One region of the Chitinophaga sp. Cy-1792 genome, then DNA from elsewhere that is predicted to be linked to it. Evidence: riboswitches for the same ligand, from Rfam matches in the RefSeq annotation. Region 1 holds a riboswitch; the other holds the start of a gene.

Region 1 (15,083 bases):
AATCAATGCCTTCAACGCCACCAGTACCTTCAAAGTAGAAGCCTGGTTTACCGGTAAAGATATTAACGGTAAGAGCATTTCCTTCAAAGCTGAAGGCCCCAACAAGTTCAAAACAGCCGAAGATGCGGAGAAATTCCTCACACAATGTGTAGGCGCCGCATATACGGTAAAGGATATCCAGGTTAAGCCAGGAAAGAAATCCCCGGCTGCCCCTTTTACCACCTCCACCCTGCAGCAGGAAGCCAGCCGCAAACTGGGATACAGCGTATCCAAAACCATGTTGCTGGCACAGAAACTCTACGAAAGCGGTAACATTACCTACATGCGTACGGACTCTGTCAACCTGTCTGATACCGCGATCGGAGATATCCAGAAAGCGATCGTAGGTAATTACGGAGAGAAATACCACCAGTACAGAAAGTTCAAGAATAAAAACGAGTCCGCCCAGGAGGCGCACGAGGCCATCCGTCCTACCTACATGGAAAATACCACCGTAGACGACAGCGATGCCCGCAAACTCTATGAGCTCATCTGGAAGCGTACCATCGCCAGCCAGATGTCGGACGCTGAACTGGAAAAAACCATCGCAAAAATCGATATCTCCACCAACCACGAAGAGCTGACTGCCAGTGGTGAAGTGCTGAAATTCGACGGGTTCCTCAAAGTATATATGGAGAGCCACGATGATGAAGATGTCAATGAAGACGATACACAGGAAGGTTCCTTACCTCCACTGGCCGTAAAACAGTCGCTGGACCTGAAGGAAATGAAAGCTACCGAGCGTTTCTCCCGTCCTGCACCAAGATATACAGAGGCCAGCCTCGTGAAAAAGCTCGAAGAGCTTGGCATCGGCCGCCCATCTACTTATGCACCTACCATTACCACCATCCAGAAACGCGGATACGTGGAAAAAAGGGACAAGGAAGGCATAAAAAGAGAATTCCGCATCCTGACGCTGAAAGCAGATAAACTCACAAAAAATACCGACAGCGAAAATACCGGAGCGGAAAAGTCTAAATTGTTCCCGACAGACCTTGGAATGATCGTGACCGACTTCCTGAACCAATACTTCAACTCTGTAATGGACTACGGTTTCACTGCAAAGATTGAAGGTGAATTCGATGAAATCGCCCATGGTAAAAAGGTTTGGAACGATATGCTGGCAGAATTCTACCAGCCTTTCCATAAAGATGTGGCCAATACCCTCGAAAACGCCGAGCGCGTAAAAGGAGAACGCCAGCTGGGTGTAGAAGAATCTACCGGCAAACCAATCGTGGCACGTATGGGCCGCTATGGCCCGATGATCCAGATCGGTCAGGCAGAAGATGAGGAAAAACCACGCTTCGCCAAGCTGAAACCTACCCAGAGCATCGAAACCATCAGCCTGGAAGATGCAATGGAATTATTCCGTTTGCCTCGTAACCTCGGCCAGTTCGAAGATTCAGACGTAATCATCAACATCGGCAGATTCGGTCCTTATGCACAACATGATAAGAAGTTCTATTCCCTGAAAAAAGAAATGGACCCTTACACCGTTGAGCTGGACGAAATCGCACCGCTGATCGTTGAAAAACGCACTGCCAAAGACGAACGTACCATCAAGGTATTTGAAAAAGAAAAAATCCAGATTTTAAAAGGTCCTTATGGTCCATATATCAAACAAGGCCTGAAGAATTTCAAAATTCCAAAGGAAAAGATAGACCAGGCCGCCGACATAACGGTAGAAGAAGCAAAAGCTATTATCGAAGAAGCGAAAGCCAATCCTCCTAAAAAGAAAGCTCCGCCAAGGAAGAAGAAAGCCGAGTAACCCTCGGCTCCGGACATACTGGCGGAGAGATTGACCATTGTTACACAGTTGACATGCGCGAAAACAGAGAAATAAACGCTTTGTTCCACCTGTTGGATGATCCGGATCAGGAAGTTTTTGATACCGTTGCCAATAAGATATTACTCTATGGCAAGGAAATCATTCCTAACCTGGAAAACCTGTGGGAGAATACAGTTGAGGAATCAATACAGGAGCGAATAGAACTGCTTATCCACCGGGTACATTACCAGGACCTGCAAGGCGCCCTGCGCGCCTGGAGTCAGCTGGAAATGCCGGAATTACTGGAAGGTGCCATTCTCATTGCCAAATATCAGTTCCCTGACTTGTCGCCCACCCAGGTAATGACAGAGATAGAACGTATCAAACGTAATATCTGGCTGGAACTAAATAATTATCTGACTCCACTGGAACAGATCAATGTGCTGAACAGCATGATATATAACTATTTCGGCCTGAAAGGAGAAGAAGTCTCCTACCAGCGCAAGAACCAGTTCTTTATCAACCAGGTGATAGAGTCTAAAAAAGGCAATCCTTTTACCAACGGTATCATTTACCAGGCACTGTGCAGTATGCTCGATCTGCCGGTATATGCCGTTAATATTCCCCGTCAGTTCATACTGGCCTATTTCGACTCCTTCGTGGATTTCTCGGAGCCAATAGAACCAGACGACTACAGGATACTGTTCTTTATAGATCCCATCCAGGGACAGATCTACACCCAGCAGGATGTAGACACCTACCTGAAAAGGGTTTCAGTACCTTCTGTGCCTAGTTATTTCAAGCCACAGTCTAACAAAAGAGTGATTCAGTTGCTCATAGATGAGCTGGCGAAATGCTTTAAAGAGGATAAAGACAGGTACAGGCAGGATGAGTTAGCTAACCTGAGCAGTATGCTGGAGGATTAAATCGATTATTTCCCGGCGGTAGCCGCCGCGCTTCGCGCGGAAATTTGATATTATTTTAAGCCGATAGCTTCGCTATCGGCTTTTTCGTTCCGCCCCTCCGGGGCGGGGAACGCTTCGCTTAGCAGCGACAAAGGAGGATGTATCTTGTGTATGGTACAAATTAAAAAGTCCATCGACTAGCGATGGACTTCTCAATTTCTTGCAAGAAAGATATTATTATAAAATAATCTCTTACTTAGCAGCTGGAGCAGCAACAGCAGCAGAATCAGCAACTGGAGCTTTAGCAGCAGTGTCAACAGCAGCAGAAGAATCAGCTGGAGTTGCAACTGGAGCAGCAGCCATAGTGTCTACTGGCGCAGTAGCAGTTGAGTCAGTAGAAGCAGATTTACCACCATTACAAGCTACGAAGAACATACCAGCAGCGATTGCGAATACAAATACTTTTTTCATTTTGTGTTGTTTATAGTTTTTTAAAACCGGCGCAAAGGTATTAATAAAATTCAAATTACAAAATATTAATACCTACAACTGCAATATTATTTCTTTCTGAAGAAGATCTTGATTGGCACTCCTTTAAAGTCGAAATGGCTACGGAGCTGGTTTTCCAGGTAATTTCTGTATGGCGCCTTGACATCGTCAGGGAGGTTACAGAAAAACGCAAATGCTGGCGTATGCGTAGGTATCTGCGTTACGTACTTGATACGGATAGGCGTACCACGAACCACCGGCGGATGGTATGCTTCAATTGCTTTCAGCATCACATCGTTCAACTTAGAAGTCTGGATTTTACGGGTACGGTTCTCGTACACTTCCAGGGCTACTTCAATCGCTTTGAAAATACGCTGCTTTTCAGTTACGGAAGTAAAGATGATTGGCACATCAGAGAATGGAGCAAGACGGTTTTTCAACTCTTTTTCGTAATCTCTGGCAGTATTGGTCGCTTTCTCCATGAGATCCCACTTGTTCACCAGCACCACAATACCTTTTCCTTTTCTTGCGGCCAGGCTGAAAATATTCAAATCCTGTGCCGTGATACCTTTTTCAGCATCTAACAACAGCATTACCACATCTGCCTCATCCAGCGCTTTAATGGCACGGATGACAGAGTAGAACTCCAAATCCTCCTGTACCTTGGTTTTGCGGCGGATACCAGCAGTATCTATCAACATAAATTCTTTCTGGAACATGTTGTAGTGTGTGTGGATGGTATCGCGGGTAGTGCCGGCAATATCAGACACAATGTTGCGTTCTTCCCCAATCAGTGCATTCAACAGGGAAGATTTCCCCACATTTGGCTGACCAATGATGGCAATTTTAGGAATATCATTTTCCATAGTAGCCTCACCCATATCGTCTGTGATGTGAGAAACCACATCATCCAACAACTCACCGGTACCACTTCCACTCATAGAAGAGAGGAAGAATATATTTTCGAAGCCAAGACTATAAAATTCTGTTGCTTCCAGCTGACGTTGCTGGTTATCTACTTTATTTACTACCAGGTAAACCGGTTTGGCGCTACGACGCAGCAAGTCTGCCACTTCGCTGTCCAGGTCAGTAATACCAGTAGTTACATCCGTCATGAAGATGAGCAGGTTTGCTTCCTGCATAGCAATCTTCACCTGTTTGCGGATTTCGCGTTCGAAAACATCATCACTGCCGGCAACAAATCCACCGGTATCGATCACGTTAAAAGTTTTGCCGTTCCAGTCTGCAATACCGTACTGACGATCACGGGTTACACCGCTCTGGTCATCAACGATAGCTTTACGCTGTTCCAATAAACGGTTAAACAATGTTGACTTACCCACGTTCGGACGTCCAACAATAGCAATGGTAAATCCTGCCATAATAATTTTATTAAATGATTTTCGTAATCACCTGCCAGCTTGACTAAATAGTAGATTTTTGCGAATTCATAAATCGTAACCTTCGGTTACGATTTGGTTTGTTCCGCGCTCCGCGCGGTGGTCGCTTCGCGTAAATCACCATCAGTTTTCTCTCACAGGAATTTATTAATGATTAATACCCGTATTCTTTCAAAAAGAGATCATTGTCGCGCCATTTACCTCTTACTTTAACAAACAGTTCGAGGAATACTTTGCGTTCAATGAATTTCTCAATATCCTGACGGGCCCTGGTACCGATCTCACGGATAGACTTTCCTTTTTCTCCAAGGATGATGGCTTTCTGTGATTCTCTGGTAACAATTATTTCAGCAGTAATTTTTGTCAGCGTATCCTTTTCCTGGAACTGCGTAACGATTACTGTAGTATGATAAGGAATCTCTTCTTCGAAGAGCTGGAAGATTTTTTCACGGATCATTTCTGCTACAAAAAAGCGTGTAGACTTATCCGTTAAAGTATCTTCCGGATAGAATGCGTTCGCTTCAGGAAGCATTGCTACGATTGTAGCCAGCAGCTCTTTCACGTTTTTCTGCTGTTTGGCGGCAATAGGTACTACCGCTTTTGCTTTACCCCACTCGTTACATTTTGCTACCAGCTGTTCCATCTCTTCTTTAGAGAGATTATCCATTTTGTTGAGGATAAGAATGCTGGGTACTTTTAATTTAAGCGAGTTGAAGAGTTCGAGATTTTCTTCGAGGTTATCACGACAGTCCATGATCAGGAGGGCTACGTCAGCATCTTCCAGCGCTGATTTCACGGCACCCATCATTTTCTCGTGCAGTTTATATTTAGGGTCGATGATACCAGGAGTATCAGAAAATACGATCTGGTAGCCAGGTTCGGTGAGTACACCTGTAATACGATGTCTGGTAGTTTGTACTTTAGGCGAGATAATAGCAAGTTTTTCGCCCATGATGGCGTTTAACAACGTACTTTTTCCCGCATTGGGCTTACCAAAAATATTTACAAAACCTGCTTTATGCATCATATCCCTATTTAAAAAATTGTTTCCCCCGAGTGAATTCACACATTGCCCTACAAGGAGCTGAAAGGCAAAGATAGCGCCTTCGGCGCTTATTCTATTTTATCATCTCTATAAAGAGATCATCAAACACCAACTGGAAAGGCAGCGCTTGTACCAATAAAAAAAGCCTTCTCTACTGAGTAGAGAAGGCTCTCTTTTTTGTAGCGAGGAGCGGATTCGAACCACTGACCTTCGGGTTATGAGCCCGACGAGCTACCTCTGCTCTACCTCGCAATGAGGGTGCAAAGATAGGATAATTTCAATTGCCACCAAATATTTTTGAATAAAATCAAAAAATATCTTCATAACTAATTGATTAATAGTTGAAATACCATAATGCAGAAATGGATCAGGCGGGTTAATTTACCGCTCAGAACGGTAAATCATCGGCTGGTAATTCCTGTTCAGGAACACTCACCAGCTCCGGCGGCGTAGTAGCGATGGCTACCTTTTTACGTTCTTCGTCCTTGCGGCTGAGTAGCTGAAGCTGCAGCACCTTTAGCCGCAAAGCACCGCCGATAGCACCAGTATTATTACTGATATAGCCCTCCACCCGGGGAGCACCTTCTACGAATACCATCGTGCCCTGTTGCAGATAAGGCGCCATATTATTGCGCTCCCACAGGCTGCAGTCCACCCAGGTAGTACGCTCCTGTAAAATGCCGGCAGCGTTCTTGAAACGCTCATTCACCGCAATGGTAAAGTTTAAAACAGCAACACCATTTACCTCACGTACAATGGCATCACGGCCCAAATGGCCAATCAACTGAAGTTTAATCATCTCAATAACTGATTAATTGGTTAACAAAAAAATTATTGACGATGACACAGGGAAGACATTGAAAATACCTAAAAATCCTAACCGGAAAAAATATTTTATTTTTTTCGTGTATACCTGCATACCTTTGTAACGGAAATCGGCTTTACTGCCGTTTTCACATGGGGTGCCTTACTTTCAGGCTGAGATCACACCCAAAGAACCTGGACCAGGTAATGCTGGTTAGGAAAGTGAAAAACAGAAATATATACTTATACATGAAACAGTTACTGTTGTGGGTACTGCTGGGTACAGCAGGTATCGTACAGGCGCAATCCGTCGTAACCGGTACCGTTACAAACAAAACAAACGGCCAGCCACTAGAAGGAGTATCCGTATCTGTCAACCAACACGGATCACTTACCGATAACAAAGGACACTTCAGCATTCAGCTGAAAAAGAAAGGCAATTATAAACTGCAGGCCAGCTATATCGGATTTAAGCCTTATACTGTCAGCATTAACGCCGACGACAATACGAAAGTCGATTTCTCTTTGGAAGAAACCGGCCTCTTCGTAAAACAGGTAGAGATCAGCAGCCTCCGCGCAGGGAAGAATTCTCCCTTCGTCAACAGCACCCTTTCTGCTGAAGAAATCAAGAAAGAAAATCTTGGCCAGGACCTGCCCATACTGCTCAACCAACTCCCTGCCGTAGTGACCAACTCCGACGCAGGTACCGGTATCGGCTATACGAATATGCGCGTGCGTGGTTCTGATATCACCCGCATCAACGTAACCGTAAACGGTATTCCTATCAATGATGCGGAATCACAGGGAACCTTCTTCGTGAACATGCCCGACTTCGCCAGCTCTGTCAGCAGTATTGAACTGCAACGTGGCGTAGGTACTTCCACCAACGGCGCAGGCGCCTTCGGTGCCACACTCAACCTCAGCACCAATGAGTACCACGACAAAGCCTACGGAGAACTCAGCAACAGCTTTGGTTCTTTCAACTCCTGGAAAAATACTGTCAAAGCAGGTTCCGGACTGATCAACGACCACTTCACCATCGATGCACGTCTTTCCAGAATATCCTCTGACGGATATATCGACCGCGCTTCATCTGACCTGAAATCGTTTTATACCTCCGCAGCATATATCTCCAAAAAAACTGCTATCCGCTTAAATATCTTCTCTGGTAAAGAAAAAACTTACCAGGCATGGTATGGCGTTCCGGAAGCCTTACTAAAAACAGACCGCACCTATAATCCCGCAGGTACAGAGAAACCAGGTGCTCCTTACGATAATCAGACAGATAACTATCAACAGGACCATTACCAGTTATTCCTCAACCAGGAAATCAACAGCCACTTTAACTTCAACGTGGCCGGGCACCTTACCCGCGGCCGTGGCTACTATGAGGAATACAAAGGCCAGCAGGCATTGGCGGATTACGGCTTACAACCTGTTCACATCAATGGCGCTACCATCGATACTACTGATTTAGTCCGTCAGCTCTGGTTAGACAACTATTTCTACGGCGGCATTTTCTCACTGAACTATACAGCGGAAAAATTCAACTGGAGTCTGGGTGGTGGCTGGAACCGCTATGAAGGCCAGCATTACGACAAAGTAATCTGGGCATACACCGGCATCGACAAAGATTATGAATACAACCGTTTTCCGGCAGATAAAAATGATTTCAACATCTACTGGAAAGGACAATATAAAATCACCAGCGCGCTGCAAGCCTTTGCAGATATGCAATACAGGAACGTGCGCTATAACATGAATGGCTTTGAATCTGCACCTGATTACAAGCCACACGTGAATTATAACTTCTTCAATCCTAAAGTAGGACTGAACTATTTCATCAATCCGGCTAACCGTTTATTCGCCAGCTTTGCAATAGGTCACAAAGAGCCTAACCGCACCGACTTTGAATCCAACATCGGTGCCAACGAGCCTAAGCCTGAAATGCTCCGCGACCTCGAAGCCGGTTACAGCTGGAGCGGCCGTAAAGCTAGTTTACAGGCCAATGTATACTACATGAATTACAAAAATCAGTTAGTACAAACAGGAAAGCTGAATGACGTAGGCGCCTATGTACGTACCAATATTCCTAAAAGCTATCGCCTGGGAGTTGAAGTACAAGGAAACGTGAAATTCAATGAGGTATTCAGTTTCAGCGCTAATGCCGCCTTGAGTCAGAATAAAGTACTTAACTTCAGCGGTGTATACTACGATGCTAACTACGACGCACATACGCTGGAATTCGGTAACACCAATATTTCCTTCTCCCCTGCTTTCGTAGGTGGTTATATGTTTACTGCGAAGCCTATCAAAAATCTGAATATAGACCTGTTAGGAAAATATGTGAGCAGACAGTATATGGATAATACCGGCAACAAGGCCAGCAGCCTGAATCCTTACTTCGTCAGCGATCTGCGTTTTAACTATATCATTCCGCAGCCGCTGTTCCGTGAACTGGGCGTACAACTGATGCTGAACAATATCTTTAATAATCTCTACGAGCCTAACGGAAGTACCTATGGTACCTATGTAAATGGCAAAGTACAACCAGATAATTACTATTACCCGATGGCAGGATTTAACTTCTTCTTTGGGGTGAATATAGGTTTTTAACCAGACCATATCCTAACCCCAGATACAAAAAACTCCTGCCAGTATTTGGCAGGAGTTTTCTTTTGCGATAAACAACATACTATCACAAGCTAACATAATCCGGAAATATCAATGGATAATCCGGTGATACAAAGGCATTCTTTTTAGTATATTCCTTACCTAGCGTAATTAATTTCTTTCCTGAAACCGGACAACACTTCCAGGTAAATTCATCTGTTACTGATCTATCTATATCAAACCAGAAAAATACTGCTTTAGTCTCCAAATCCTCATTTAACTTAATCAACGCTGCTATCATTGATTTATTAATTTCATTGGAGATATCATAAATAGCATTGTTATCATTGTCCAGCCATTGGCGGTATGCCGCAGTATATCTTACTTTCCACTGATGTAGATGAATATGTTTTTTAAGATGACTATATAAACTATCATTTGCAGCAACCGGGCTTTCATCCTTCGCACGAAAAATAATCTCATCTTCTGCCGGTAGCCACATCAGTGTATATATCTGCTTATTATTTTGATTGAAATTAACCACAACTTATACTGTTTGATATCTTAGTAAGTAACAATAACATACCTTAATAATTATTTACCATGTGAACTACCTCCGCTGTGAGTTTCTTACTGATCTCTTCCTTACTAGTTAATTGGTATTTAAAGCCTTTGTATTTAATACTGCAGAAATTAAATCTTCTTCCATCTTTGAAACAGATAGTAAAATAGGAAGTTCCTGGCAACCAGAAAACCGTTTGCATACCTTCTATTCTATCAAACAAATCGATATCTAATCTTTGTACAGGTTTGAAAATATGTTCAATCACAAACATCTTTTCCTGAATTTTCACATTATAGAAGTCTGCATAAAATTTAAATCCCAGCCATAAAAGTAATATAACTATTGCCAGGATAAGACCCACATAAAAATGAAAATCAAAGATAAAACAGGCGCCGAAAAGTACTATAATAAAGGCACTAAAGCCTAAATATCCTTTTTGGTTATCAATACTTATATCATCCAGGGTATAGTTATTCATTATTCTTCCTCCTTATATTTTATTTTGATACCTGCTTTCAAACGTATATCCTATCAAGTTATCAAGGAAAATCACCGGCAGTCATCATCCATATCCAATATCGGGAATTAACCTTGTAAATTTTTACGTAAATTTGCTAACATCCGTTGTACTGTTACTTTAGATACTTTTCACATGCGACCCATATACCTGATTCTAATAAGTCTGTCTGTCATAGCTATTTCTGCCAACGCTCAGGAGCAAGTGCTGGCGCAAAAAGACAGCATCGTAAATAAAACAATAGATCTCCCTAACAAATACTACAGCACTGTTTCCAAAAAATCAGATGCCTTAAACCGGCAGCTGACCAAACGCACTGCGAAAGCCCTTAACCAGATGTCCCGTTATGAGGAGCAGATGAAAAAGCGTATGGCGAAACTGGATTCAGTTAATGCGCAAAAGCTCTTTAATGATAGTGAACAGCAGTTTGCTGCGCTGAAAGATAAACTGAAAGCCAAAACAGATAAGATTCCGGGAAAGAAATTACTGGGGAATAGTTTAGGTGTAGACTCTCTTTTCAATACACTCAGCTTCCTGAAGCAATCCAATATTTCTGCGGATAAAGTCCCGGCATTGAACGGCAGCCTGAAATCAGTAACAGCACTTCAGGATAAACTGGCCATATTGGAGGAAGCCAAAGCGTTTATGCAGCAGCGTAAACAGTTACTCAACGGCCAGCTGGGCAATATGCCAGATATGGCAAAGAGTCTGCAGGGCATGAACAAGGAAGCCTATTACTATGGTCAGCAGGTGAAAGAACTGAAGGAATCTTTCAGTGATAAAAAGAAAATTGAGAAGAAAGCCCTTGAACTGGCGCAAAAAGTTCCTGCCTATAAAGATTTCATGGCGAAGCACAGCTACCTCGCAAGTCTGATGGGTATAGATGCAGGCGGAAGCAGCGCCACTCCTGATCTTGCAGGGCTTCAGACACGCACGCAGGTAGAACGCCTTATTCAGCAACGCCTGGGAAGCGGCCCTAATGCCGCATCAGCGGTCAGCAGTTCCATGGCAGAAGCACGCGCTAAAATGGACGATCTTAAAAAGAACTTCCCAGGACTCGACAATGCCGGCGAAATGCCCAACTTCAAGCCTAATGAAATGAAATCCAAAACATTCCTGCAACGACTTGAATATGGCGGAAATATACAGTTCCAGCGTAACACCAGCTTTTACCCTACCACCAGCGATATCGCAGGGCAGGTTGGTTATAAGTTCCATAAAAACGGGGTTATCGGATTGGGTGCCGCCTATAAGCTTGGTATGGGACAAGGGTTTAACCACATCGCCTTCAGCAGTGAGGGAATAGGCCTTCGCTCCTTTGTAGACTGGAAACTGAAAAACACCTTCTTCCTGAATGGTGGCTATGAACAAAATTACCAGCCGGTTACCCTGAGCGCTATACCAGGCTTGGCGCAGTGGACACCAGGCGGGTTAATAGGTATAAAAAAGAAATATAAGGTAAGTTCCAAAGTAAAGGGTGATGTATCACTACTATTCGATTTCCTATATTCTTCACATATACCTAATACTGATCCCATTAAACTGAGGATGGGGTATAATTTCTAAGACTAATTATAACACTAGCCCAAACTGTTAATGCTAAAGCCAAATCCCTTTTTTTCTTTAAGATCAATTAACATCTGCCAGAATGACTCGCCACCGTCATCCACCTCTATTATCTGGCTTGAAAGGGGAAAGGGGTAATTTGAAAGTAACGCATTCACCCAAATTACTTTATGTCCTGATTTATCAAAAAATCCAACATACTGTCGTTTATACATTTTTAAATGGGCACAAATATGCAATTTGTAGCTTGACGTTTTTTCTTCCTCTTCCAATTGTAACTTTACAATACGCTCCACTATCGCTATTTCAGCCGGTGTTGGCGTAAACCGACCACGTGCTTCCTCAAAAACCCACTTTTCCACTTTTTTGAAAGACGCCGGGAATATATATCCTTCATAGTCTGGCTCTTTTATATGACCGGCCTGACCTAAAACGCAATTACTAACAAATAGTAAGATTAAAACTAAACACTTCTTCATCCGATAATTATTTCAAGCATTAAGTTCCTTTACAAGACCCTCTGATTCCCCTTCCAACTCTTCAAAACATCCATATAGAAAAGCTTAAATTCTTTTCTCCCCCCACCTACACTTACCTTGAAACTGCTGCCGTTATTCATTGTAACCAGAATATAAGGGGAATAGGTAAGTCCTGCATTATAAACAGTATCCATCGACTTTATATCCTTGTAAAATGCAGTTTTTATGACGTTCTTTGTGCTGTCTCTGGAATCGATCCAGTACATCGCAATTCGTTTTTCTGTAAAAAAGTTCCCGGCATAGCTTTTCTTGTATTCAGAATAGAATTTAATCACCTGCTCATCTTTATCAAGAATACCCAGTGCACCTATACGCTTTATATCAGCAGCCGAGAGGTCATTCCCCTGAATAAGGTGATTACAGGAAACTAATAATCCGGCAACCAGGATGCCGCAAAAAATATATCTCATTAAATACTTAATTATCATTGCTCATTTTCCTCCTGTATCTGCTCCTGAACAAAATCATATAAACTAAATGGATCCTCTCCCTGCGGATCATCGGCAGGTTTCTCTTCCATCAGCTTATTATTGTGCCACCAGCGTACAACCGTTTCTTCAAGAAAAATAAACTGCTCATAGGTTGTTTTTATCACTTTAACTTTGTGTGATTCAAATATTGGTCGGTTGTATAGCATATCCTTAGCTGTATAATAAACCACCTTTCCGTCTTTCAGGTAAAATTCATATACCGACTTCCCTAACTCCCCATAAAACACCACATGTAATTTGACGGTATCCGTAGCAGCAATGTAGGCAATTGCCTCCCCCATTTCTGCAGATCCTTTAATGATGGTGGTAATCTTTTTCGTGGACTTCAGATATTTGTCCGTACTATCTTTATAATCTAAAATTGTCTGTATATACATGGTAACGCCCATTGGTGTGAGCGCCGGCAATGGCGGGCTGTTCCTGGAAGTGGAGTCTTCTACCACTTTCACCAGCGAATGACTATCTGTTGGCAACATGGTATCGACTCTCCACGTAGTTTTCTCCTTCCTGACGTTATTACCACAAGCGGTTAACAGTATTGAAATTACCGGTACATAAAATAAATAATACTTCCTGTACACCATAGTAGTGGAATATTTTGAGATTGGCTATAAACGTAGATGAAAACAAAAGGTAATAAATTAAATGAAAGATATCCGATGCTTTACACTACTGGATAAGATGCAAGGGAATAAACTACAAAATACTATTAAACAGATCATCTCCAATCATCGAGTCTCTTCACCTCAAGCCATTTTTAAACTTCAATATGCGGGATATTAAAAATGACAATGATTAAATATACAATCAAAAATGGCAGGGTAAAGGAAAAAAGCACTAAGAAGACTGATAATATCATCCCTGTTATACGCTTTCCCACGGATGCTGTTTCATAGTGTTTTAATATTTCTTCATATCGGCGTTTCCGATAAAAATAACGTTTATTAAAAATACTAACCGCTATCATTAATACACCAAATGCAGACAAAGCTGCAATAAGGGAATATGTTGCCATTAACACACCAAAACATATGGGACCTGCCAATACCATTAATAAAAACATATCCATGTAAACCTTTCCGGAATAGCTGGCATCCCCGGAGCCAAATTTTTTGGCAAAAAACGTTAAATGTGCAAAAAGATAATTGTAAAAATTCATGTTAGACCATATCTGGCAGCATTCATTTCGGTGTAGCCCATTTCACCATCAGACCAAAAAAAAGACCGATGTCAGCTCTATTTACCATGTGTTTATATTAAACTATAATTCTCCACAACATACAAATCAATATGCGGATATGCATCACCAATATGATTAATAACCCGTTTTACCTCTTCCCAGTCCAGCTTTCCCAAACCTGCGCCTATTCTTGGTAATGCGATGTTATCCACGCCTGCCGTAGTTGCTTCTTTCATCATTTTATCAAGCCCCTGCGTAACAGTATCTAAAGTAGCCGGGGTTGTCCAGCTTTTCTGTGTACCTACGTTAAATACATAACCGTCCTGGTATTTGTAGGTAAATACGTCTCCGGGTTTAAAATTACCCGTTTTGCAAAGCTGTTTATAGCTGAGATACATTTCCGGAAATTTCTCCTTAAATGCGACTGCAATGCCTTTTCCCATGGCACCTGCACAATTACAGCCATGTGCATAGTTTTTTGTTTCCGGTAACTGGAAGATATCTCCTGTCGGTATGTAATGAATCATTGAATCTGTTTTGATCTCGGAGTTGGTCAACAAATATGCTCCTGCACTTATTATAAAGGGTTAAGATATCTGCTAAAGATATAGATTTTTAGTTAGATGGATATACTTGCATTTAACATTTCTACCGATGAATTTCTATCTCACATCTTACAAAACAATATTTATACAATGTTAAAATTAGCGCTAACCGCTCATACTGTTACCCTGTTAAAACGCAGTAATACAATCAATTTCAATCAGTTTCATCCTTAGTCCAATTAGTTAAAACCCCTGAGAATGCTCATTTTAACAACCTAATAGTGGAAATTTGTGGTGTAAATAGATTCGATTCATCTAAATCTTATGATCATGAAAAAGGTGATGGTTTATTTATTCGCAGCTGGAATGGGATTTACAACAATAAGCTTGATCCCATCACATGCGAACGCTAACTCCGGCCGTCATGAAATGAAAAAAGAAGCCAGAGCAGAAAGGAAGGCAGAGAAAAAAGAACGTAAAGCCAGTCATTATGTTTACATGAATGATAACAGTTACTGGTACCCAAGAGCTGCCCTTCCTGTAACGGAAGCATATGTACCCCAGGATGTAATCAGTACTTTTGAAAACAAGTACGGTAGTGCCCTGTATGATATTAC
Region 2 (15,083 bases), 1.3 Mb from region 1:
GAGCTTAGCTTTGTTGCCGTCCATTACATAAACCTGGTTACCGTTTACACCACCTACGAAAGCGGTACGTGCAATGAACATCGTCTTATCAGTTTCAGGAGAGGCGAAGTGCGCAGTTCCGTACATACCGGCTTTCAGTTCTTTTGCAGACTGGTTAACAACTTCCATTTCAACAGGATAGTTGAGGGAATTATCACCTTTGGCAGCGATGAAAGTGATGACAGCTTCGTATTTAGCTTCAGGGAATACAGAAGTAGTCACTTCTACTTTCTGGCCTTTCTTCAAGCCTACAACTTGTCCTTCAGGCACGTTCACAGCCAGTTTCAGGCGGGAAACGTCTACGATATCAAACATTTTGTTACCTGCGGAGAGATAAGCACCCTGTTCGATATATTTTTTATTGATGATACCGGAGATAGGCGCTTTCACGTAGGTATCGCTTACACGGCGGCTGGCAGCTTCGTAGCGTGTTTTGGCTACATCATACTGCAGGCGTGCATCGTCTACCTGTTTCTGGGTAACACCACCTGTCTGGAAAGCGGATTCATATCTTTCTTTATCAACTTTCAGTTGTTGCAGATTAGCTTTGGCAGATTCCAGATCTGTATTGAAGAGCTGACCATCTATATAAGCGATTATCTGACCTTGTTTTACTGCGCTGCCTTCATCCACCAGCAGTTTGGTAATACGACCGTTCGTTTCGGCCATGTAGGAAAGTTCGCGAACAGGGGTGAAGTTTCCGTTAGCCAGGAAGCCATCAGCAAAGTCGTTGCGGGATACTTTCTGGATCAATACAGGAACATCGCCGATATTACTTTCTTTTACAAAGTTGATTTTGTCTTCGTTGGCTTTTTTATTTGCGTTGAGCTTCCACATTATCAGTACTACTGCACCTACCGTTACCAGGCCCCAGATAATAAATTTTTTCATCTGCAAATAGATTGAGTTGAGTTTATGTTCTTGCTTTTCAGCAGTTGTTTTTCGTTTATTCGTTTAGTTTAGGAGAGATTTCAGATTACCCTGACTTTTGATAATTTCCAGTTCAGCCAGTTTATATTGCAGCAGTGCATTGTTGTAGCTGTTCTGAGCATCAGTGAGGGATGTTTCTGCGTTGAGCAGATCTGTCAGGCCTGCGAGACCAAGTTTGTAGTTATTCTGTGTAGAATAATATACTTCGTTTGCCAGCTCCATATTCTCTTTCTGTGTATTGATAGCGGTTACGTTGGTACGCATGGTGAGTTTGGCATTTTCATACTGGGTACTGAGTGCCTGTTTGGTTTCATCCATGGTATATTGCAGCTGACGCAATGTAACGTTGGCCTGGCTTACTTTTGAGCGGCGTCCGAAACCATCGAAGATGGGAATTTTCAGGGAGAGGCCTATTGCGGAAGTACCATACCAGAGGGTGCTGTTGATCGCTTCTTTTGCAAACATCCATTGGTTACTCATACCATTGTAGGAATAGCGGCCGAAGAGGGAGAGAGAAGGATAGTTCTCTGCCTGATAGGCTTTCTTCTGGAACATTTGCAGTTCTTCCTGTTTACGGAGCACACGCATTTCTGTTCTGTCTTCCATGTTCATCTGCTCATAATTGAGTACAGCAGCTGCTGACGACTCGATATCTTTCAGCGGAGTAACCGGAATGGTAAATGCATTTTCCAATGGCATACCCATGACGCGTTTCAGGTTGTTGATCTGCATCGCGTAGCTGTTGAGGGTTTGAATGCGTTGGGTCTGGTAGTTGGTAAGATTTACCTTTATTCTGTCCAGATCGATTTTTTTAGCGAGACCATTATCGAATTGAGATTTGGTAGCGCCTACCAGTGCTGTCAGTTTAGTGATATTGCTATCCAGCGATTTTAGATTTTCCTGGGTGATCAGCAACTGATAATAGAGCTGAGTGACGTTGTAAATTACGTCTTCAGTAGACTGTTGCGTAGCCAGTTTATAATATTGTTCGCCTGCTTTTGCCGCTTTAAGACCGGTGAATACGCTCTGGTTAAAGAGTTGCTGGTTCAGCTCTGCGCCTGCGCTGGCGCCGTATTTCACGCCGAATGCCAGTACTACATTTTCACCAGGTTTTCCCAGTGCATCACCAGGAAGGATGGATTTAGCCAGCTGGAGATTATCCGTGTAATTGGCGGAACCATTAATTTGAGGGAGTGCCTGGGAACGTACTTCTTCTGTTTTGAACTTACCCATGTCTTCGTCCATTCTTGTTCTGGCAAGACCCTGGTTATTATTCAAAGCAAACTTCAACGCTTCCGGGAGAGTGAGTGGCGCTTGGGCATAGCAATGAGATACACCTATCCCCAGCAGGAGGATAAGCGACAACTTTAATCGCTTCATACTGTTTAAATTAGCCTGGTAATTTTATTCTTCTTCCTTTATTTGTAAATACTGGTAAGCGAGTTTATGTCCCTGGAGGGTAGCAACTCCCAGTACAAAGTGACTGGTAACTTCATCCATCACCGAGGAGATTTCATACTGGTCAGCCGGGTAGTGAATCGGATCGAAAGCCGCTTCCAGCTGTAGTTGGCGCATACGAGCAGTAACTTCGAGATCTAGGTTTTTACGGAAAATTCCTTCGTTCATACCACGTTTCAGGTTCTCTTTAATGCCAGTCAGAATACAATCGGTTCTAAAACGTTCTACTACTTTCCAGGTTTCCGGATGATATTTTTCTATTTCGAACAGCATAACCGGATTGAGTGTACGGGCTTTCGTGCGGATGAACTGCATCTGATTTACCAGTTCTTCGATAGCGTTGGCCGAGTCTTTACCGTTTTTTTCTGCGAACTGGATATGATCGTTTAATAGTTCGTTCATTGATTCTTTGATGAGCGACTGTTTATCTTCATAATGTTCGTAGAGTGTTTTTTTAGAGATGCCGCATTCGCGTGCGATATCAAACATGGTAACACCTTTCACACCATAAGACCTGAACATTTTTCTGGCCGCCTCCATAATCCGATCTCTCACTTCCATGGTAGCTGTTAATTAATTATGCTTTTATTCCTTTAATAAAGATTTCAATTAAGAGTCGTTGTTGTTCCATTACCTGGTCAAACATTACGTCGTCGATGTCTTCATTGGGATTGACGTGATCGGGAACACTGTAGCGTAGTCCCATCATGGCCATCACCAATGTTTCAGCAGTTTTGTGGGCGTTTTTCACTTTGAATTCACCGCTGGCCACGCCATTTTTAATGATTTCCGCGTGGATTTCAATTTCTCTTTTTTTGGCGGCAACCATCTGCTGGCGGATATCATGTTTGCTATCTATCAGCATTTTAAAGAGCTCCAGGCGGCAGAACTTCATTACGAAGTTGCGGCGGATTTCAATGATCTGAAATAACGCTTTGGTGGCCGATTTGGCAGTTTTGGCTTCTTTCTCCATTTCCTGAAAGTAGGTTTCGCCAATTCTTTCCAGCACAGCCTGGTGCATCCCGTTTTTATCGGTAAAATAATAATAGAGGGATGCTTTAGAACAGCGAAGATCGTCGGCGATCTCATTCATGGTAGTTTTAGAAGCACCATAGTGTGTAAAGCGCTTCAACGCCGCGTCGAGGATCTTATCCCTCATTTCGTCTTTGTTCTCTGCTTGCATTAACTTTCTGACTTTTTTAGTTTCAAGGTCAAAATTAGCAGATTTTTCTTAATAAGTAATGAACAGATTTGTATTAACAACGATTTAACTTTTTTAACAGAAAAGTCAAATAGTCAAAAATGTTGATTAGAAGAGTGTTATAACGGGAGAGTGGAAACGAAAAAATTTTTTAAATTTTTTTTGAGGACAGCTTGTTTTGCTTTTTCCTGACGCCTTCGGCATCAGGAAAAGCCTCAGGGCTTACCCCTCGGAGGGGTAAGCCCTGAGGCTTATAATTATAATAGTAATAATAACAAAAGCCCATGTCTGTGCAGACATGGGCTTTTGCTCCTTATAAATAAATATATACTTATTTCAGTTTGTTGAGGGCAGCTTCCAGCTTTTCGAACATAGCCGGGATTTCTTCCTTCACGCAGGTACCAACGCTGAGGCGGTACCAAGGGGAGGATTTGTCGCCACCGAAAGCGTAGAAAGGCACGAGGGCGATCTTAGCTTCGTCGAGGATATAGGAAGTAACGGCAGCCTGGTCAGCCAGTACTTTACCATCGGCTGTGGTTTTACCCACCAGGTCGATTTTAATGGTAAGATAGATGGCAGCCTGCGGTGCGATTGCTTCTACTTTATGGCCTGCATTCTTCAGTTTATCAAAGCCCTGGTAGATTTTCACCAGGCGTTCTTCGATTTCGCCTTTGAAGTGCTGGAGGTATTTATCCACATTCTCTTTCTGAACGAGGTAGCGGGCAGCGGCTTTTTGCTCAGCCATCGGGCTCCATGCACCTACGTGGGAGAGGATAGATTTCATTTTACCGATCACGTGAGCCGGACCGAGTGCCCAACCAACGCGAACGCCGGTAGCAGCAAAGGCTTTACTCATACCATCGATGAAAACGGTGTAGTCTCTCATTTCAGGACGGAGAGAAACCGGGTTGTAGTGGTGGGTTTCACCGAAGGTCAGTACCCAGTACATCTGGTCAAACAGTACGTAGAGCGGCTTTTCGTCGGCGCCACGGCTTTTGTTTTCTTCCAGTACCAGGTCACAGATATCTTCCAGCTGTTTTTTACCGAAAGCGGTACCGGTAGGGTTCTGTGGAGAGCACAGTGCCAGGAGGGTCGCCCCTTTCAGGAGTGGCTTCAGCTCTTCTGCCGTAGGCATGAAGAAGTTTTCCGGCTTAGTTTGCAACACTACGTGTTCCGCTTCCAGGAAGTGGGTGTAGTGGTTGTTATTCCAGGAAGGAGTTGCATAAACTACCTTTTCGCCACGATCAACGATCGTTCTGAAAGTAGCATAGATAATCGGACGGCCACCGCAGGAAATTACGATTTCTTTAGCAGGGTCGTATGTGAGACCTTCACGTGCACCAATGAAATCACCTACCGCTTGTCTGAGCTCCAGGATACCATCCGCAGGAGGGTAGTTGGTCAGGTGTTCCTTGTAAGCAGTTATGATCTCCTGTTCAAACTCAACCGGGATTGGGAAAACCTTCGGATCAAAATCGCCGATCGTAAAATTGTAGATCTTATCACCCTTGGCCTGCTTCTCTTTGATTTCAGCTGCTAATTTGATGATTTCGGATCCAATCAGTGTTTCGGCTAAATGAGACAGTTTCATAACCTGCTATTTTTGTTGGTTTTAGAAAAATTTTTCTGCGCCGCAAAACTAACCCATTTGCAGATAATTTAAAAGATTGCTGGTATTCTTTTCATAATCTTTAACAAAACCCACAAATACCAGACATCCATCTAAAAACAACTGCTTTTTTTACCCAATCACGTAACATTATCATTTTCAGACATATTTCGGTAACAATAAATTATTGTGAAAAACGCGGATATTTAAGTGTATAAGATGTTATGAAATTAGGCTGATTGACAAAACTTTCTATCTTTGTTTACAGTACATTTACAGCATTTTTGGGGCTATCATGTGAAAGCAGACCAGAGAGACCCTGCCAATCAGGTTACCATAAGAATGACAAGCAAACTTTTATAGATCATGAAATTTATTGTTTCTTCCTCTACTTTATTAAAACAATTACAACAGATCAGCGGTGTTATCAATTCCAATACAGTATTGCCTATACTGGAGGACTTCCTGTTCCTGATTGATAAGAACGAACTGACTGTAGTTGCCACAGACCTGGAAACTGTTATGCGGGTGAAGCTGGAGGTGGAAGCCAAGGAAAACGGAAGGGTTTGTATCCCTGCTAAAATCCTGATGGATTCCCTCAAGAATCTGCCGGACCAACCGCTGACCTTCCACATCGATCTTAACTCATATGCGGTGGAAATCACTTCAGACAACGGTAAGTACAAGGTGATGGGCGAAAACCCTGAAAACTTCCCTAAAGAGCCGGCTGCTGATGAAACCACGTCTTTTACCATGACCGCTACCGGCCTGGTAACCGCTATCAACAAAACACTCTTCGCTGTCAGCAACGATGACCTTCGTCCTGCCATGACCGGCGTATTCTTTGAACTGTCCCCTAACAGCCTGACCTTCGTATCTACCGATGCGCACCGCCTGGTAAAATACGTTAGAACAGACGTTCAATGCCCGCAGGCAGATACCTTCATCGTGCCTAAAAAGCCGCTGAACCTCCTGAAATCACTGCTGCCGGACAACGACTCACAAATCAAAGTTGCCTACAGCCAGAACCACTTCTTCGTGCAACACGAAGGTGCCCAGATGATCTGTCGCCTCATCGACGCCAGATTCCCTGATTATAAAGTGGTTATCCCTAAAGACAATCCTTACCGCCTTACCCTGGTAAAAAGCGATTTCCAGAACGCCCTCAAACGCGTAGGTGTTTTCGCCAACAAATCCACTAACCAGGTGGCACTCAATATCACCGGCAGCGAACTACAACTCTCTGCACAGGATGTTGACTTCTCCTTCGAAGGTAACGAGCGTATGAGCTGCCAGTACACCGGCGACGATATGCAGATCGCCTTCAACGCCAAATTCCTCATCGAAATGCTCGGTGCTGCTGAAGGCGATGAAATCAATATCGAACTGGCCACCGCCACCAAAGCAGGTATCCTCAAACCTTCCGAAAAAGAAGAAAATGAAGATCTGCTGATGCTGGTAATGCCACTCATGCTGAACAACTAATCCGCCCCCTTCATGACCGCCTTTATAACGATCATGAATACACGGTAACCTAAAATTTTGCTAAAAGTTATTGCTTGAAGCATAATGATAATACATAAAGCAATCTCTCACAAAGAGGTTGCTTTTTTCTTTGCCCACAGCCCAAATCAGCCATTTTTTATTGCACAAAAAATCGTAATTTTTTACCGGAATAAAGAATCAATACTACGTTTTTATAGTTAGCGCCCGGAACAAATATCACTGTCAGTAATAACGACTGCGCGTATACGAGAAAGAAGCAAAAGTATCCCGTTATTATATACAGAAAATCTCACATATCCTTCTCCCGAGCTTGTTGGTTGTTGTTTAGTTAATGTGGAAAAACCCACTTCGGTTATTAAAGGAATTTGCCTTGTAGCGATTATATACCTGACATACCTGAAATATGGAGTCGTTTTTTGAACATATTTCCACACCTTACCGCATGGCCTTCCTCATAGGTGGCCTGCTATTACTATGGATACTGGAAGGGACCATCCCACGTTTCCGGTTTTCAGGGAATAAATACCGCCATGCCGGTACCAACCTCTTCTTTACCCTCACCACCGTTGTTTTAAATACGATTTTTGCCTTCCTCATAGTGAAAGCCAGCATCTGGACCTCCGCCAAACATTTCGGCCTCCTATACCTCGTAAAATTACCTGTATGGCTACACGCAGCGCTAGCTGTACTGCTGCTCGATTTCATCGGCGCCTGGCTCATACACTGGGTACAGCATAAATATCTCTGGATGTGGCAGTTTCATAAAATACACCATATCGACACAGAGATTGACGCCACCACCGCATTAAGACATCACCCGATAGAAAATCTTTTCCGTATTGCAGCGCTCTTTGCCGGCGTGCTGGTACTAGGTGTACCATTCTGGATGGTCATGCTATACCAGACACTCTCCGTATTTATATCCCAGTTTTCTCATGCCAACATAAAATTGCCCAAAAAGGTAGATAATATCATTAGCTGGATTATTGTATCGCCTGATATGCACAAAGTGCACCACAGCCACTATCAGCCGGAAACAGATTCCAACTATGCCAATATCTTCGCCCTCTGGGACCGCATTTTCGGGACATTCAGAGAAATTAAAGAAACTACGACTATACGTTACGGATTGGATGAATACCAGGAGAACCGGTATAAAGAAATCGGGCCCCTGCTAAAAGTACCCTGGGATCAACACAACGACACCACTACAGTGAACTACAGTAACCACTAAATATATAAACAACGATTATTTACCCTCGATTTTAAATTCGAATACATATGCAACACTCAACAACGTTAACGAAAACTACCTGTATCAGTGCACTTATTATCGGAGTATTTTCTGCTGTTTTTGCATTCGTGACAAAAACACCCTCCAACGCCATCATTATAGGTGCCACCGGTATCGTGGTAGGATTTATTTCTCTGTACATCGGCAGAAAAAATATTGATGACATGCAGCTCGCCACCGGTGGCATTTTCATGGCAGTACTGGCTTGTCTGATCGGATTATGGCAGATTTATAACTAATCCGCTACTTCGTTTTGTGGTATTTTTCAGTGTAACCCACAGCTGCCTTCAGTGGATACAATATTAATGTTGTATCAGACAGCTCTTTAATAATCGCTGTATCCACAACGATACTGGTATCCTTCACACCTTCGGAGTGACTCCACAACAGTAAGGTGTCTGCCGACAGCAGCCATTTTTCGTATATCAACGTATACATATTAATGGATCTGGCGGAACCGTTCTTTCTTAGTTGAAAACCCTGCATTTCTCTGTCCAGGCCCGCTACGGGCTGAATCCACTTTCCTATGAGCTTAGCTGCATCAACCTGCAGCGTATCTGCAACAGCGGTAGTGCTGTCGATTACGCCGGCATTACTGCTGTCAGATACCGTTAATAAACTACTATCCGGAACATGCGTTTCTTCACTCTTCCTGTTGCCACCACAAGCAGCCAATAACAGCATCAGCAATATTCCTTTCAGATAAACTCTTACCATAAACTAAAAATACAATAGTTAACAGAATTACCAACTTTATATTCCATTTCACAGAAATTACCATTTCGGAAAATAATTACTACATTTACGTTCACTTTAGGGGTGTTTATGCGAAAGCATAAGCTGAGATGATACCCTCAGACCTGATGCAGCTCATACTGCCGTAGGGATAAGTAACTGAAACCTTCTTCATCTTCCACACCATCCTAAAGTTTATTGTTCACCAATTAATTCCAGCATCTATGGAAGTGCTTGTAAACAATAAACTTTATGCGGTGCAGCAGGGGACTACTATTGCTGCACTCTTACAGTTTATTCAATTATCCTCTCAAAAAGGCATTGCCGTGGCCGTTAACAGCCAGGTGATTCCCAGGTCAGACTGGGAACAACAGCTGCTGGCCGCCGCAGACAACGTCACCATTATCCGCGCTACACAAGGCGGATAAGATTTAAATCAATTTTCGTTTACCCAAAACCGTTATTATTTATAATGGTTAGGAATCCTATTATCTAAATCTTACTGCCATGCAAAAGCAACAGGCGACTATCAGTCGCGCGCCATTCCCTGCGTCCGAAAAAATTTACGTAGCCGGAAACCTGCACCCAATAAGGGTAGCCATGAGGAAAGTCAACCTGACGAATACACGCCACCAGGGCCCGAAAGCCCCCGGAACCCCCAACGACCCCGTTGTTATCTACGATACCAGCGGCCCATATACCGACACTACCATAGACATCGATGTAAACAAAGGACTGCCACGTCTGCGTGAACAATGGATTATCGACAGACAGGATACAGAACTGCTGCAAGAGAACTCCAGCGCATATACGCGTAGTCTGCAAGATACCAGCCTTCCCGGTATGACGCACCAGATCACGCCACGCAAAGCGTTGCCAGGCAAAAATGTTTCCCAGCTGTATTATGCCAAACAAGGCATCATCACTCCGGAAATGGAATATATTGCCATCCGCGAAAACCAGTTACTGGAAGCCGCTTCCACCGAATACACCACACAACACACTGGTAATAGTTTCGGCGCCCGCACACCTGTTAAGTTCATTACACCGGAATTTGTAAGAGATGAAGTTGCCGCCGGCCGTGCTATCATTCCTGCCAATATCAACCACCCGGAAAGTGAACCCATGATCATTGGCCGTAACTTCCTCGTTAAAATTAATGCCAACATAGGCAATAGTGCCGTTACCTCCAGCATAGAAGAAGAAGTGGAAAAAGCAGTGTGGGCCTGCCGCTGGGGCGCCGATACCATCATGGACCTCAGCACCGGAAAAAATATCCATGCTACCCGTGAGTGGATCATCCGCAACTCACCGGTGCCTATCGGTACCGTTCCTATCTATCAGGCACTGGAAAAAGTTAACGGCAAAGCAGAAGACCTCACCTGGGAAATTTTCCGCGACACCTTAATAGAACAGGCAGAGCAGGGAGTGGATTACTTTACTATCCATGCAGGGGTATTGCTCCGATATGTACCGCTTACCGCCAAACGCGTTACCGGCATCGTTTCCCGCGGTGGCTCCATCATGGCTAAATGGTGCCTGGCTCACCACAAGGAGAATTTCCTGTATACACATTTCGAAGATATCTGCGAGATCATGAAGGCCTATGATGTGTCTTTCTCGCTCGGCGACGGTCTGCGCCCGGGAAGCATTGCTGATGCCAACGATGCTGCACAGTTCGCGGAACTGGAAACGCTTGGGGAACTTACTAAAATTGCCTGGAAACATGATATACAGGTAATGATAGAAGGCCCTGGTCACGTGCCTATGCAGCTCATCAAAGAGAACATGGACAAACAGCTGGAATGCTGCCACGAAGCACCATTCTATACCCTCGGGCCTTTGACTACCGACATCGCACCAGGTTACGACCATATCACTTCCGGCATCGGCGCCGCTATGATAGGCTGGTTTGGCTGTGCCATGCTCTGCTATGTTACGCCGAAAGAGCACCTGGGCCTGCCAAACAAGGAGGATGTCAGACAAGGGGTGATTACCTATAAAATTGCCGCACATGCTGCCGATCTGGCCAAAGGCCATCCTGGTGCGCAGGTACGCGATAACGCACTCAGTAAAGCCAGATTCGAATTCCGCTGGGAGGATCAGTTCAACCTCGCTTTAGATCCGGAAACAGCCCGTTCCTACCACGATGAAACCTTACCTGCCGAAGGCGCTAAAATTGCGCATTTCTGCTCTATGTGCGGCCCACATTTCTGCTCTATGAAAATTACACAGGAAGTAAGGGAATATGCACAGGCAAAGGGTTTGGAAGAAGCTGCCGCCATTGATGAAGGTATGCAGCAACAGGCAAAGGCATTTGTTTCCGGCGGAAGCGAATTGTATTCAACACAATCTAATTAATATGATCTGGGTGATAACTTCTCCCGAAAATATAAATTCGGAATCCGAACTAATAACAAATCTATTAGCAGCAGGCGCTGATAAAATACTGCTCAGGAAGCCTTCCTGGACAAGCATTTCCTATTACAGACTGCTGGAAAAAATTCCCGCTGATTTATATAAGAGGATTATCATCAGAGATAACCAACAGGTATATAAAGATTTTGCACTTGCAGGCATACACTGGAGTGAGGCCGCCAGAAATGCATCACCGTTGTCTGCCACGCAAAAGCAGTATAGTACAGGTGTACACGATTTACAACAGCTGGAAATTTATGAAGATGCTTTTTCGCATTTTTTATTAAGCCCGGTTTTCGACAGCATCTCTAAGCCAGGCTATAGCAGCCAGTTTGCAAAACCTTTACCGGAAAGCTGCAAGGCTACTGTTTTGGCACTGGGAGGCATCAACGAACACAATATTATGCAGCTGCCGGCATGGAAATATGCCGGTGCTGCTGTATTGGGTAGCATCTGGAAAAATCCGGCAAAAGCAGTGGATCAGTTTCTCCTGCTGCAACAAGCCTGGCACAAAGCAAAAATTGCACATCCATGAAACAAGACAGACCATATGCACTCAGCATAGCAGGACTGGATCCCAGCGCCGGCGCCGGTTTGCTGGCTGATATAAAAACATTTGAACAGCTACAGGTATACGGACTCGGGGTAACCAGTGCCGTTACCATACAAACGGGCACCCGGTTTCATGATCTGCAATGGTTGCCTGCCACGCAAATACTGGAACAGGCGAAACCCTTGCTGGAAGAATATCCTGTCACCTTTTGCAAAATAGGTATTATGGAAAATCTTGCTGCTATGCACCGCGTTATTACACAATTGCTGATATGGCAACCAGCTATGAAAATTATCCTGGACCCTGTATTGAAGGCCTCTGCCGGATATACCTTTCATGAAAAACCGTCATGGACACAGTGGGAAGCCCTGCTAAAACACGTTTACCTGCTCACCCCCAATTATGAGGAAGCAGTGCAACTGACAGGTCTTTCCAGCGGTACAGCAGCTGCATCACAGATTTTCAGCTGTTGTCATGTACTCCTGAAAGGCGGCCACCATCCTGAAAAGCCAGGTGTAGACACCCTTTACACCGACAAGGTAATTGAAATTCATCCCGGCAAAATAAACGCCTCACCCAAACATGGGTCAGGATGCGTGTTATCTGCTGCCATTACGGCCTTGCTGGCAAAGGGCGAAACACTGGAAAGGGCCTGTATTAACGGTAAAGACTATACGGAAAAATTATTATCGTCCAATACAGGTCTACTGGGATATCATTCTATCATCTAACTAAAAAACATGATTAACAGACTTCATTATATATCACAGGGCGCCACTGCCGAAGCCCACCTGGACAATATCCGGCAGGCCTGTGACGCAGGCTGTACCTGGGTTCAGCTGCGCATAAAAAACGAAACGCCGGCCAATATTACGCCTGCCGCCATGGAAGCAAGGCGCATTACGCAGGCTTATGGCGCAACGCTTATCATTAATGACCATCCGCAGGTGGCTGCTGCCTGTGGCGCTGATGGCGTGCATGTCGGGTTAAATGATATGTCCGTGGCAGATGCCCGCCTGATTGTAGGCCCGCAGGCAATTGTAGGTGGTACCAGCAACAAAACGGCTGATATCCTGAAACATAGTCTGGAAGGCGCCGATTACGTAGGACTCGGGCCTTTCCGGTTTACGGCTACCAAAGAAAAGTTAAGTCCGGTTTTAGGAATAGATGGTTACCTGAGTATTATGGAGCAGTTGCACATTCTTCGTTTGTCCATTCCAGTTATTGCCATAGGAGGTATACTGGAAGATGATTTACCGGGATTAATGCAGGCAGGTGTACACGGTGTCGCTATCAGCGGGCTGATAACAAATGCAGCAGTCAAAAGCAAGATGGTAGCAGATCTTTATTCACAACTCAACAATGAAAATTATGCAACCACTTAAAATAGCAGATAAAATATTTCAGTCGAGGTTGTTTACCGGCACAGGAAAATTTTCATCGACGATACTGATGGAAGAGGCGCTGTTAGCGTCTTCTTCAGAACTGGTTACTGTAGCGCTGAAGCGGGTTGATATCCATAACCAGGCAGATGACATCCTTTCACACCTGCATCATCCGCATATTAACCTGTTGCCTAACACCAGTGGTGTACGCACCGCCAAAGAAGCAGTATATGCTGCGCAACTGGCTAGGGAAGCGCTGGAAACCAACTGGGTAAAGCTGGAAATCCATCCTGATCCGCGGTACCTGCTGCCAGACCCGATTGAAACCCTGCTGGCAACAGAACAGCTGGCGAAGCTGGGCTTTGTGGTTTTGCCTTATATCCATGCGGACCCTGTGTTGTGCAAGCGGCTGGAAGATGCCGGCACCGCAGCCGTGATGCCATTAGGCGCTCCCATAGGCAGTAATAAAGGACTGAAAACACTGGATTTCCTGGAAATCATCATTGCGCAAAGCAGGGTACCGGTGATTGTAGATGCCGGTATCGGCGCGCCTTCCCATGCCGCGCAGGCCATGGAACTAGGCGCAGACGCCGTCCTGGTAAATACGGCCATTGCTGTATCTCCTGATCCGGCAGGCATGGCGCTGGCCTTTAAAGCCGCCGTGGAAGCAGGCAGACAGGCATACGAAGCCGGACTTCCACGCCAGCAACAGCATGCGAGAGCATCAAGCCCGTTAACTGCTTTCCTGGATGAGATTTAACCACCTAAAATGTAGTTTATGTTTACGGATATATTCAACAGGTATGATTGGGAAGATGTAAAAGCGAATATCTACAGCAAAACTGCTGCCGATGTGGAAAAAGCACTCTCCAGCAGCAAAAGGGACCTCAACGACTTTGTAGCACTCATTTCGCCGGCAGCAGTACCTTACCTGGAAGAAATGGCGCGGATAAGCCAGCAGCTTACCTTACAGCGGTTCGGCAATACCATGCAGCTGTACATACCGATGTACCTCTCCAATGAATGCCAGAACATCTGCACCTATTGCGGATTTAGTCTGCATAATAAAATCCCGCGGAAAACGCTGACCAACGCAGAAATGTTGTTGGAAACCGCCGCCATCAAGGAAATGGGATTTGAGCATGTACTGCTTGTAACTGGAGAAGCCCAACAGCTGGTAGGAGTAGACTACTTCGTTAATGCGTTACAGTTATTAAGACCACACTTCTCCAATATCTCCATGGAAGTACAGCCCATGGACCAGGAAGATTATGAAACCCTTATTCCGCATGGATTACATGCTGTTTTAGTATACCAGGAAACCTATCACCAGGCCGACTATAAACTGCATCATCCCAAAGGGAAAAAATCAAATTTCCAATACCGGCTCGAAACGCCCGACAGGCTTGGAAAAGCAGGCATCCACAAAATGGGACTGGGCGTACTGATAGGCCTGGAAGACTGGCGGACAGACAGCTTCTTCACCGCATTACACCTCCAATACCTCGAAAAAGCCTATTGGAAAACAAAATATAGCATTTCCTTTCCGCGGCTGCGGCCATTCAGCGGAGGACTGGCGCCAAAAGTAGAAATGAACAACCGCGAGCTGGTACAGCTTATCTGTGCCTACCGGTTATTTAACCAGGAAGTAGAACTGAGTTTATCCACCAGGGAAGAGGAGCAGTTCCGCAATAACCTGGTTAAGCTGGGCATTACCGCTATGAGTGCCGGTAGCAAAACTAATCCGGGAGGATATGTGGTAGACAGACAGTCGCTGGAGCAGTTTGAGATTTCAGATGAACGCAATGCTGCCGCTATTGCAGCCATGCTAAAGCAACAGGGCTATGAAGCCGTCTGGAAGGATTGGGACCAGTCATTTTGCCAATAAAAGAAAAGAGGGTGGAAGAAACCGCCCTCTTTTTTGCTTTTCATAGATGGTCAAAAAAATTACAAAA

The links. Region 1 has a riboswitch for thiamine pyrophosphate ahead of F3J22_RS08685 (TonB-dependent receptor). Riboswitches for the same ligand answer to the same signal wherever they lie in the genome.
Region 2: another riboswitch for thiamine pyrophosphate. It lies ahead of thiS (sulfur carrier protein ThiS); the one in region 1 lies ahead of F3J22_RS08685 (TonB-dependent receptor).

What each region holds. Positions count from the first base shown of each region.
Region 1 is NZ_VWWO01000001.1:2,105,142-2,120,224, reverse strand. Features, by position in the region: gene topA (type I DNA topoisomerase) at 1-1,807, shown strand, start outside; gene F3J22_RS08715 (transglutaminase-like domain-containing protein) at 1,861-2,733, shown strand; gene F3J22_RS08710 (hypothetical protein) at 2,965-3,237, opposite strand; gene der (ribosome biogenesis GTPase Der) at 3,270-4,583, opposite strand; gene era (GTPase Era) at 4,756-5,628, opposite strand; tRNA gene F3J22_RS08695 (tRNA-Met) at 5,827-5,898, opposite strand; gene F3J22_RS08690 (single-stranded DNA-binding protein) at 6,035-6,445, opposite strand; TPP riboswitch at 6,595-6,688, shown strand; gene F3J22_RS08685 (TonB-dependent receptor) at 6,700-9,066, shown strand; gene F3J22_RS08680 (hypothetical protein) at 9,149-9,607, opposite strand; gene F3J22_RS08675 (hypothetical protein) at 9,651-10,106, opposite strand; gene F3J22_RS08670 (M15 family metallopeptidase) at 10,281-11,711, shown strand; gene F3J22_RS08665 (hypothetical protein) at 11,726-12,190, opposite strand; gene F3J22_RS08660 (hypothetical protein) at 12,220-12,660, opposite strand; gene F3J22_RS08655 (hypothetical protein) at 12,675-13,325, opposite strand; gene F3J22_RS08650 (hypothetical protein) at 13,499-13,900, opposite strand; gene F3J22_RS08645 (macro domain-containing protein) at 13,993-14,448, opposite strand; gene F3J22_RS08640 (hypothetical protein) at 14,797-15,083, shown strand, end outside.
Region 2 is NZ_VWWO01000001.1:838,114-853,196, reverse strand. Features, by position in the region: gene F3J22_RS03580 (efflux RND transporter periplasmic adaptor subunit) at 1-930, opposite strand, end outside; gene F3J22_RS03575 (TolC family protein) at 994-2,349, opposite strand; gene F3J22_RS03570 (TetR/AcrR family transcriptional regulator) at 2,374-2,988, opposite strand; gene F3J22_RS03565 (TetR/AcrR family transcriptional regulator) at 3,005-3,610, opposite strand; gene F3J22_RS03560 (pyridoxal phosphate-dependent aminotransferase) at 3,960-5,219, opposite strand; gene dnaN (DNA polymerase III subunit beta) at 5,604-6,722, shown strand; gene F3J22_RS03550 (sterol desaturase family protein) at 7,147-7,977, shown strand; gene F3J22_RS03545 (hypothetical protein) at 8,025-8,276, shown strand; gene F3J22_RS03540 (lipocalin family protein) at 8,281-8,754, opposite strand; TPP riboswitch at 8,843-8,941, shown strand; gene thiS (sulfur carrier protein ThiS) at 8,997-9,200, shown strand; gene thiC (phosphomethylpyrimidine synthase ThiC) at 9,280-11,133, shown strand; gene F3J22_RS03525 (thiamine phosphate synthase) at 11,135-11,725, shown strand; gene F3J22_RS03520 (hydroxymethylpyrimidine/phosphomethylpyrimidine kinase) at 11,722-12,474, shown strand; gene F3J22_RS03515 (thiamine phosphate synthase) at 12,484-13,128, shown strand; gene F3J22_RS03510 (thiazole synthase) at 13,115-13,888, shown strand; gene thiH (2-iminoacetate synthase ThiH) at 13,907-15,016, shown strand.